Regions from separate parts of the Pseudomonas yamanorum genome, predicted to be linked through region 2. Evidence: predicted binding sites of a transcription regulator. Region 2 holds the regulator's gene; the other holds the start of a gene.
The links. Region 2 encodes FliA, which starts transcription of late flagellar genes. Its sites were predicted from a motif close to CTAAAGTTTNNNNNNNNNNNGCCGNTAA; they were not measured.
Positions count from the first base shown of each region.

Region 1: a site for FliA is predicted at 3,321-3,348, ahead of BLU46_RS22500 (flagellar protein MotY). Genes of this name have one in related genera too.

Region 1 is NZ_LT629793.1:4,791,914-4,796,549, forward strand. Features, by position in the region: gene bfr (bacterioferritin) at 1-203, opposite strand, end outside; gene BLU46_RS22480 (bacterioferritin-associated ferredoxin) at 404-622, opposite strand; gene BLU46_RS22485 (peroxiredoxin) at 867-1,469, shown strand; gene rnt (ribonuclease T) at 1,535-2,212, opposite strand; gene pyrC (dihydroorotase) at 2,209-3,255, opposite strand; gene BLU46_RS22500 (flagellar protein MotY) at 3,412-4,320, shown strand; gene BLU46_RS22505 (argininosuccinate synthase) at 4,450-4,636, shown strand, end outside.
Region 2 is NZ_LT629793.1:5,333,181-5,337,816, reverse strand. Features, by position in the region: gene BLU46_RS25210 (chemotaxis protein CheA) at 1-636, opposite strand, end outside; gene BLU46_RS25205 (protein phosphatase CheZ) at 648-1,436, opposite strand; gene BLU46_RS25200 (chemotaxis response regulator CheY) at 1,455-1,829, opposite strand; gene fliA (RNA polymerase sigma factor FliA) at 2,000-2,740, opposite strand; gene fleN (flagellar synthesis regulator FleN) at 2,737-3,570, opposite strand; gene flhF (flagellar biosynthesis protein FlhF) at 3,676-4,636, opposite strand, start outside.

The DNA.
Region 1 (4,636 bases), 540 kb from region 2:
AGGCCTTCCAGGAACAGGATGCGCTTGATCAGCGCATCGGCGTCCTTCATGGCCTTGATGGATTCTTTGTATTCACGCTTGCCCAGCTTTTCCAGGCCCCAATCGTCATACATGCGTGCATGCAGGAAGTACTGATTGATCGCGACCAGTTCATTGGCAAGGATTTTGTTGAGTTGCTGGATGACTGTAATGTCGCCTTTCATGATTGGGGTCCTGCCCTGTATTAGCTGTATATAAGGCGGAGTTTGAGCTGCGCATTTACTACTGTCAAACCTAAGTTATTGAATAATAAATGAAAATTAATCGGAATAAGAATGTTTGTGTTCCGCGTCTTGGCGCTAACTGTTTGAATTCCGGGCATAAAAAAACCGGACACTAAGTCCGGTTCTTAAAAACACACCCTTCAGGCGTGTGTAAATTCTGCTGAGTAGGGGATCGCCGCCTGTGCAGTTTGCAGCTGCGTCAGGGTTTCCCGTACCACCTGCTTGGCGAGGCAGGCGCATTTGCCGCATTGGCTGGCAACGCCGGTGGTTTCACGTACTTCCTTGTAGCTGCAGCAACCTTCATAGATTGCTTCGCGGATTTGTCCGTCGGTGACGCCAGTGCAGAGGCAGACATACATAAGGGAGAACCATCGCGGTTTAAGGCTTAAGTGCGACGGATCTTAATGTTAACGAGAATGATTGTCAAAGTAGTTTCTTGCTCGTTTGAAACAGATTGATCGCCCTCTGACGAACGGTTTTTTCCTGAGCCGTGTATGATGGCCGGTCTTCACGAAGCGTGATCCCGTCACAGGGCTGTCGTTTACCCACGGCACACTGGAAGGGATCCTTTTACTTCAAGTCACCACCATCAGGAGATACCCAATGAGCGTACTCGTCGGCAAACAAGCCCCGGATTTCGACGTCCCAGCCGTCCTCGGCAATGGCGAAATCGTAGACAGCTTCAAACTGTCTGAAGCCATCAAAGGCAAATACGGCCTGGTGTTCTTCTACCCGCTGGACTTCACCTTCGTCTGCCCATCGGAGCTGATCGCTCTGGATCACCGCATGGACGATTTCAAGGCGCGTAACGTTGAAGTGGTAGCCGTTTCCATCGACTCCCATTTCACCCACAACGCCTGGCGCAACACCGCCATCAATGATGGCGGCATCGGCAAAGTCAAATACACCATGGCTGCCGACATGAAGCACGACATCGCCAAGGCCTACGACGTTGAGTCCGAAGGCGGCGTGGCTTTCCGTGGCGCGTTCCTGATCGACGACAAGGGCGTTGTGCGCTCGCAGATCATCAACGACCTGCCGCTGGGCCGTAACATGGAAGAGCTGATCCGTCTGATCGACGCTCTGCAATTCCACGAAGAACACGGCGAAGTGTGCCCTGCCAACTGGAAAAAAGGCGACAAAGGCATGAACGCTTCGCCAGAAGGCGTTGCGGCGTACCTGACCGAGAACGCTGGCAAGCTGTAAGCCAGATTCGCGGCACAAAAAAACCGGCCTGAGAAGGCCGGTTTTTTTATGCGCGGGATTTGGCTTCAGTCGCCGAAGTCTTCCCAGCCGCCCATTTGTTTCCAGCGGTTGACGATGCCGCAGAACAGCTCGGCGGTCTTCTCGGTGTCGTAGCGGGCCGAGTGGGCCTCACGACCGTCGAAGTCGATACCGGCCGCCTGGCAGGCTTTTGCCAGCACGGTCTGGCCATAGGCCAAGCCAGCAAGGGTCGCGGTGTCGAAGCTGGAGAACGGGTGAAACGGGTTGCGCTTCATGTCCAGGCGCGCCACAGCGGCGTTGAGGAAGCCCAGGTCGAAGCTGCTGTTGTGACCCACCAGGATTGCGCGTTTGCAGCCATTGGCCTTCAAGGCCTTGCGCACACCACGGAAGATGTCAGTCAGCGCTGCTTCTTCACTGACTGCCATGCGCAACGGGTGATCGAGCTTGATCCCGGTGAACTCCAGGGCGGCCGCTTCGATGTTGGCGCCTTCGAACGGCTCGACGCGGAAGAAGTGGGTGTGTTCCGGGAACACGAAACCCTGTTCGTCCATGCCGATAGTCGTAGCGGCGATTTCCAGCAATGCGTCAGTGGCGCAATTGAAACCGCCGGTTTCTACGTCGATGACAACCGGCAGGTAGCCACGGAAACGCTCGGCCATCGGGTGACGGGAACCGCCACCACCGCCGCCGTGTTCCTGGTCGTCGTCGTAATGGTCTTCACTCACGGGTGTTCCTCCAGCAGGCGCCAGCGCAGTGTTTCACCGGCGCGCAGCGGGATAACGGTCAGCTCGCCAAACGGCAGGCTGGTGGGGGCGGTCCAGTCTTCACGGACCAGGGTAATGCGGTCGGTATTCGCCGGCAGGCCATAGAAACGCGGGCCGTTGAGGCTGGCGAACCCTTCAAGCTTGTCCAGGGCGTTACGTTGTTCGAACGCTTCGGCATACAACTCGATCGCCGCATACGCGGTGTAGCAACCGGCACAACCACACGCGGCTTCCTTGGCGTGTTGGGCGTGCGGTGCAGAGTCTGTGCCGAGGAAAAACTTCTCGTTGCCACTGGTGGCGGCATCGAGCAGCGCCACCTGGTGAGTGTTGCGCTTGAGAATCGGCAGGCAATAGAAGTGCGGCCGAATCCCGCCCACCAGCATGTGGTTGCGGTTGTACAACAGGTGATGCGCGGTGATGGTCGCGCCGACGTTGGCTGAAGCCTCGGTGACGAACTGCACGGCATCGGCGGTGGTGATGTGTTCGAACACGACCTTCAGGGTCGGGAACAGCTCGACCACACGACGCATGTGCTCGTCGATGAAGATCTTTTCACGATCGAATACATCGACATCGCCACGGGTGACTTCACCGTGGATCAGCAACGGCATGCCCACTTCCGCCATGGCTTCGATGGCCGGCAGGATCTTGTCGATACTGGTGACGCCGGAATCGGAGTTGGTGGTCGCCCCGGCCGGGTACAGCTTGGCGGCGTACACGAAACCACTGGCTTTAGCCTGGCGAATTTCTTCGGGCTGGGTGCGGTCGGTCAGGTACAGCACCATCAACGGCTCGAAGCGGCTACCGGCCGGCCGTGCAGCAAGAATGCGCTGGCGATAGGCATCGGCTTCCGCGGCGTTACGCACCGGAGGTACCAGGTTAGGCATGATGATGGCGCGGCCAAACGTGCGCGCTACATCGGCCACGGTTTGGGGCAACGCAGCACCATCGCGAAGATGAATATGCCAGTCGTCGGGACGCAGCAGGGTCAGGCGGTCGGACATTGGGGATTCCAGGCGGGTCAATCTGGTGGGAATGCTACCGGAAAAGACTCTTGCAGGCACTCGCTATCAAGTTTTGCAGGATACGACCGATATCCCTGGGTATGCCTTAACGATGTATGACGCCTTGATGTGTTGTAGAAACCAGTGGAGCCTCCCGTGCGCCAGCATTATCTAGCCCTGCTCAGTGTGTTCGCCAGCCTGCCCGCGATGGCCCTCACGTTCCAGACACGTCTGGAGAATATTGAGTGGAAAGTGGAGGGCGATAAGTTCGAGTGCCGCTTGAGCCAACCGATCACCGATTTCGGCTCGGGCGAGTTCGTGCGCCGTGCGGGCGAGCAGGCGACGTTTCGCCTGAAAGCCTTTAACGGTTCGTTAGGTGCCGGTTCCGCAACCCTGCTGGCGGCCGCTGCGCCGTGGCAGCCGGGGCGTGGTGATATCAATCTCGGCGCGGTGCGCGTCGGCAATGGTGATGTGCTGTTTAACAGCTCCCAGGCTCAGGCCGGGCGCTTGTTCACCGGCTTGCTCGAAGGTCGTAGCCCGACGGTGCGGCACTATGGGCGTGATGGCGGGTATTCCGAGATTCGCCTGTTGCCGGTGAAATTCAACAAGGCCTACAACGACTATCAGCTGTGCACCACCAAACTGCTGCCGATGAATTTCGAGCAGGTCAAACAGACCGAGGTGGGCTTCCCGGGGGGCGGAATCGAACTGGACGCGGCGGCCAAGAAAAAGCTCTCGGTGATTCTCGAGTTCATGAAAGCCGACCCGACGGTTAACCACATCGAGTTGAACGGCCACTCTGACAACAGCGGCAATCGCCTGACCAATCGTGATGTCTCCCGGCGCCGTGCCTTGGCGGTGATGGACTACTTCAAGGCCAATGGCATCGATGAATCGCAGATCACCCTGCGGTTTCATGGTGAAAGCTACCCGTTGGCGCCGAACACCAGCCCGGCCAACCGGGCGAAAAACCGTCGGGTGAATATTCAACTTGAACGGGTGGCAGCCCCCGAGAAACCGGCGCCCCAAGCCAAAGCGCCAGGTAACGCTGCCGCCACCTCATAAGGTGCGGCGTTTCGTCGCTCGCTCGACATAATCTGTCGCTTTATCTTCATTTGCTGTCGCGCCTCTGTAATTTCACGGTTTTGGTCGGTAGAATCGACGCCTTTCCGTACAACCCCGTGGAGTGATGGCATGGCCGACGTAAACAAGGTCGTTCTCGCGTATTCCGGCGGCCTGGACACTTCGGTGATCCTCAAGTGGCTGCAGGATACTTATAACTGTGAAGTGGTGACCTTCACCGCTGACCTGGGTCAGGGCGAAGAGGTCGAACCTGCACGTGCCAAGGCGCAAGCCATGGGCGTGAAAGAGATCTACATTG
Region 2 (4,636 bases):
CGCTGCGGCCACCGCGTCCGGGGCAAACTGACCCTTGCCGTGCAACTGGTCGAGCAACGACTCGAACTCGGCGTCAGTGATGTCTTCAGTGGTTGGCACCATGGCCGGCGCATTGGCCGCCGGAGCCTCGGCTTCGGCCTTGACGGCGTTCAGCGAGTCCAGCAGTTGTTCAAATTCGCTGTCGGTCACGTCGCCCGCAGGCTCGGCGACAGGCTCAGCCACCGCTTCGACCACCGGCGCGTTGGCCGCAGGTTCCGCCAGGCGCGCCAGGGCGGCCAGCAGTTCCGGAGTGGCGGCCGTGATCGGTGCACGTTCGCGCACTTCACTGAACATGCCGTTGACCGCGTCCAGCGCTTCCAGGATCACGTCCATCAGTTCCGAGTCGACGTGTCGCTCACCCTTGCGCAGGATGTCGAACACGTTCTCGGCGATGTGACAGCACTCCACCAGCTCGTGGAGCTGGAGGAAGCCGGCGCCCCCTTTTACAGTGTGAAAACCGCGAAAAATTGCATTGAGCAGGTTCGCATCATCCGGTCGGCTTTCCAGCTCGACCAGTTGTTCGGACAGTTGCTCTAAAATTTCGCCGGCCTCTACAAGGAAATCCTGAAGGATTTCTTCATCGGCGCCGAAGCTCATGGGTGTGCTCCTTAGAAGCCTAAACTGGACAGCAAATCGTCTACGTCGTCTTGCCCGGATACAACGTCTTCACGTTTATCGGCATGAATCTGCGGACCTTCACCCTTGGCGAGGTGTTTTTGTGGATCTTTTTCAGAAAGGATCGCTTCGCGGTCATGTTCGATGCCGGCAAACCGGTCGACCTGGCCCGCCATCAACACCAGTTTGAGCAGGTTGCTTTCCACCTCGGTGACCAGTTGGGTCACGCGCTTGATCACCTGACCGGTGAGGTCCTGGTAGTCCTGGGCCAGCAGAATGTCATTCAGGTTGCTGGAAACCGTGCGGTTTTCCTGCTCGCTGCGGGACAAAAAGCCCTCGACCCGACGCGCCAGTTCACGAAACTCTTCAGCGCCCACTTCCCGACGCATGAACCGGCCCCAGTCAGTGCTCAGGGCCTTGGCTTCACTGGCCATACCGTTGACCAGAGGCGTGGCGTTTTCCACCAGGTCCATGGTGCGGTTGGCCGCCGCCTCAGTCAGCCTGACCACATAGGACAGGCGTTCGGTGGCATCCGTGATCTGCGAGATTTCTTCGGCCTGGGGCATGTGCGGGTCAATCTGAAAATTGACAATCGCACTGTGCAACTCACGCGTGAGCTTGCCCACTTCCTGGTACAGGCCGCGGTCACGGGTCTGGTTGAGCTCATGGATTAACTGCACCGCGTCACCGAACTGGCCTTTTTCAAGGCTTTCGACAAGTTGGTGAGCATGTTTTTTCAGGGTCGACTCAAAGTCGGCCTGCGATGATTCTTTATGCTCCATAGCTCCCCCGTGGCAGCATCAATGACCGATGCGTTCGAAGATCTTTTCGATCTTCTCTTTCAAGGCCAGTGCAGTGAATGGCTTGACCACGTAGCCGTTAACCCCGGCTTGGGCGGCTTCGATGATCTGTTCACGCTTGGCTTCAGCGGTCACCATCAGCACAGGCAGGCTGCGCAGTTTTTCATCAGCGCGCACGTGGCGCAGCAGATCGATACCGGTCATGCCCGGCATGTTCCAGTCTGTTACCAGAAAGTCGATGCTCCCGCTGTTGAGGATCGGAATCGCCGTAATGCCGTCATCCGCCTCGACCGTGTTAGTGAACCCAAGGTCACGCAACAGGTTTTTTATGATCCGCCGCATCGTTGAGAAGTCATCAACGATGAGGATTTTCATGTTCTTGTCCAATTCGACCTCCAAGCAGTCTTAAACGCGCCCAGCACCTGGGCGCGCCATATCAATCAACAGGCGTTACACAAAAAGGACTACCGGGGGCGCACCACGGGCCAAGCCCGTCCGGGCGCAGAGCCCGGACGGTATCGTTCGCAGTGTCCCCACACTGCCTGTCAGCGCGCTCGCCACTCTCCCAAACGCCCCCGCAAGCGGGCCGCGCACTGGCTGTGTAACTGGCTGACCCGCGATTCGCTGACCCCCAGGACCTCACCGATTTCCTTGAGGTTCAGCTCTTCGTCGTAGTACAGCGCCAACACCAGTCGCTCACGCTCCGGCAAATTGGCAATCGCGTCCGCCAGCGCACGCTGGAAGCGTTCATCTTCCAGATCGCGTGACGGTTCGAGATGAGCACTCGCGCCGTCCTCGTGCAGCCCTTCATGTTCGCCGTCCTGCAAAAGGTCGTCGAAACTGAACAGGCGGCTGCCCAAGGTATCGTTCAAAATCCCGTAATAATCGTCGAGACTCAATTGGAGTTCGGCCGCAACTTCGTGATCTTTAGCGTCGCGACCGGTTTTTGCTTCAATTGAGCGAATTGCGTCACTCACCATCCGCGTGTTGCGGTGTACCGAACGCGGCGCCCAATCACCTTTACGCACTTCATCGAGCATGGCCCCACGGATACGAATCCCCGCGTAGGTCTCGAAACTCGCGCCTTTGCTCGCGTCGTACTTGGTCGACACTTCGAGGAGGCCGATCATCCCCGCCTGGATCAAGTCTTCGACCTGGACACTGGCAGGCAAGCGCGCCAGCAAGTGATAGGCAATGCGCTTGACCAGGGGCGCATAGCGCTCGATCAATTCGACCTGACTGTCACGTGCCGACTTCTTGTAAAGGTTGTAGCCGCTGGCTGTCATAGCACCGGTCCTGCGCTCGTCTGATGCACCAATCGCTCGACGAAAAACTCCAGATGCCCCCGAGGATTGGCGGGCAACGGCCAGGTATCGACCTTCTGGGCAATAGCCTTGAACGCCAATGCGCACTTCGAACGAGGGAACGCTTCATAGACCGCACGCTGCTTTTGCACGGCCTTGCGTACGCACTCGTCGTAAGGAACTGCGCCAACGTATTGTAAGGCGACATCGAGGAAGCGATCTGTGACCTTGGTCAACTTGGCGAACAGATTCCGCCCTTCCTGCGGGCTTTGGGCCATGTTGGCCAGCACGCGGAAGCGGTTCATGCCGTAGTCGCGGTTGAGCAGTTTGATCAGGGCGTAGGCGTCGGTGATCGAGGTGGGTTCATCGCACACCACCAGCAATACTTCCTGGGCTGCGCGCACGAAGCTGACCACGGATTCGCCGATCCCGGCGGCGGTGTCGATCACCAGCACGTCGAGGTTGTCGCCGATGTCACTGAACGCCTGAATCAGGCCGGCATGCTGCGCCGGGCTCAGGTGCACCATGCTCTGGGTGCCGGAAGCGGCCGGCACGATGCGAATCCCGCCGGGGCCTTGCAACAGTACGTCGCGCAGCTCACAGCGGCCTTCGATCACATCGGCCAGGGTATGTTTGGGCGTCAGTCCCAGCAGAACGTCGACGTTCGCCAGGCCCAGGTCAGCATCCAGCAGCATGACGCGACGGCCAAGCTCTGCCAGAGCCAGGGACAAATTCACTGACACGTTAGTTTTCCCGACGCCACCTTTGCCGCCGGTCACCGCGATCACCTGTACGGGATGCATGCTGCCCATTTTATTTCTTTACCTTGTCTTGCTTAGACGCAGGCTACATAAGTTGGCCGCGGGAACTGCTGGCAGGCCATCGATGTAGATACTTTGCAATGTGTTCATATTGCCTCAGCCGACTCGCTTGTTCGGGCTGTGGTAGAGGTCAGCAAACATGTCAGCCATCGCTTCCTCACTCGGTTCTTCCTGCATTTGCACGCTGACAGCCCGGCTGACCAACTGATGACGGCGCGGCAGATGCAAATCATCCGGGATCCGCGGCCCGTCGGTCAGGTAGGCGACCGGTAACTCATGACTGATGGCCAGGCTCAATACTTCGCCCAGGCTTGCCGTTTCATCCAGTTTAGTCAGGATGCAGCCCGCCAGCCCACAGCGCTTGTAGCTGTGGTAGGCGGCCGTCAATACCTGCTTCTGGCTGGTAGTGGCAAGTACCAAATAGTTTCTGGATTTGATCCCGCGCCCGGCCAGGCTTTCCAGCTGCATACGCAGGGCCGGGTCACTGGCTTGCAGGCCGGCGGTGTCGATCAGCACCACGCGCTTGCGCAGCAGCGGGTCGAGGGCGTTGGCCAGGGACTGGCCCGGGTCGACGTGGGTCACCGGCACATTGAGGATGCGGCCCAGGGTCTTGAGTTGCTCCTGGGCGCCAATGCGGTAGCTGTCCATGCTCACCAGCGCGATGTTCTGCGCGCCGTACTTGAGCACATAACGTGCGGCCAGCTTGGCGAGGGTGGTGGTCTTGCCCATGCCGGCAGGGCCGACCATGGCAATCACGCCGCCTTCTTCCAGGGGTTCGATTTCCGGGGTGACGATCATCCGCGCCAAGTGGGCCAGGAGCATGCGCCAGGCCTGGCGAGGTTCTTCAATTTGGGTGGTCAGTTGCAGCAGGTCGCGGGACAACGGGCCGGACAGGCCGATGCGTTGCAGGCGACGCCACAGGTTGGCCTGTTGTGGCTGGCTGCCCTGCAACTGGTTCCAGGCCAGGGAGCCCAACTGCACTTCCAGCAGTTCACGCAGGCCGTTGAGTTCGAAACGCATCGAGTCGAACACCCGCTGGTCTACCGCTGCCGCCGGG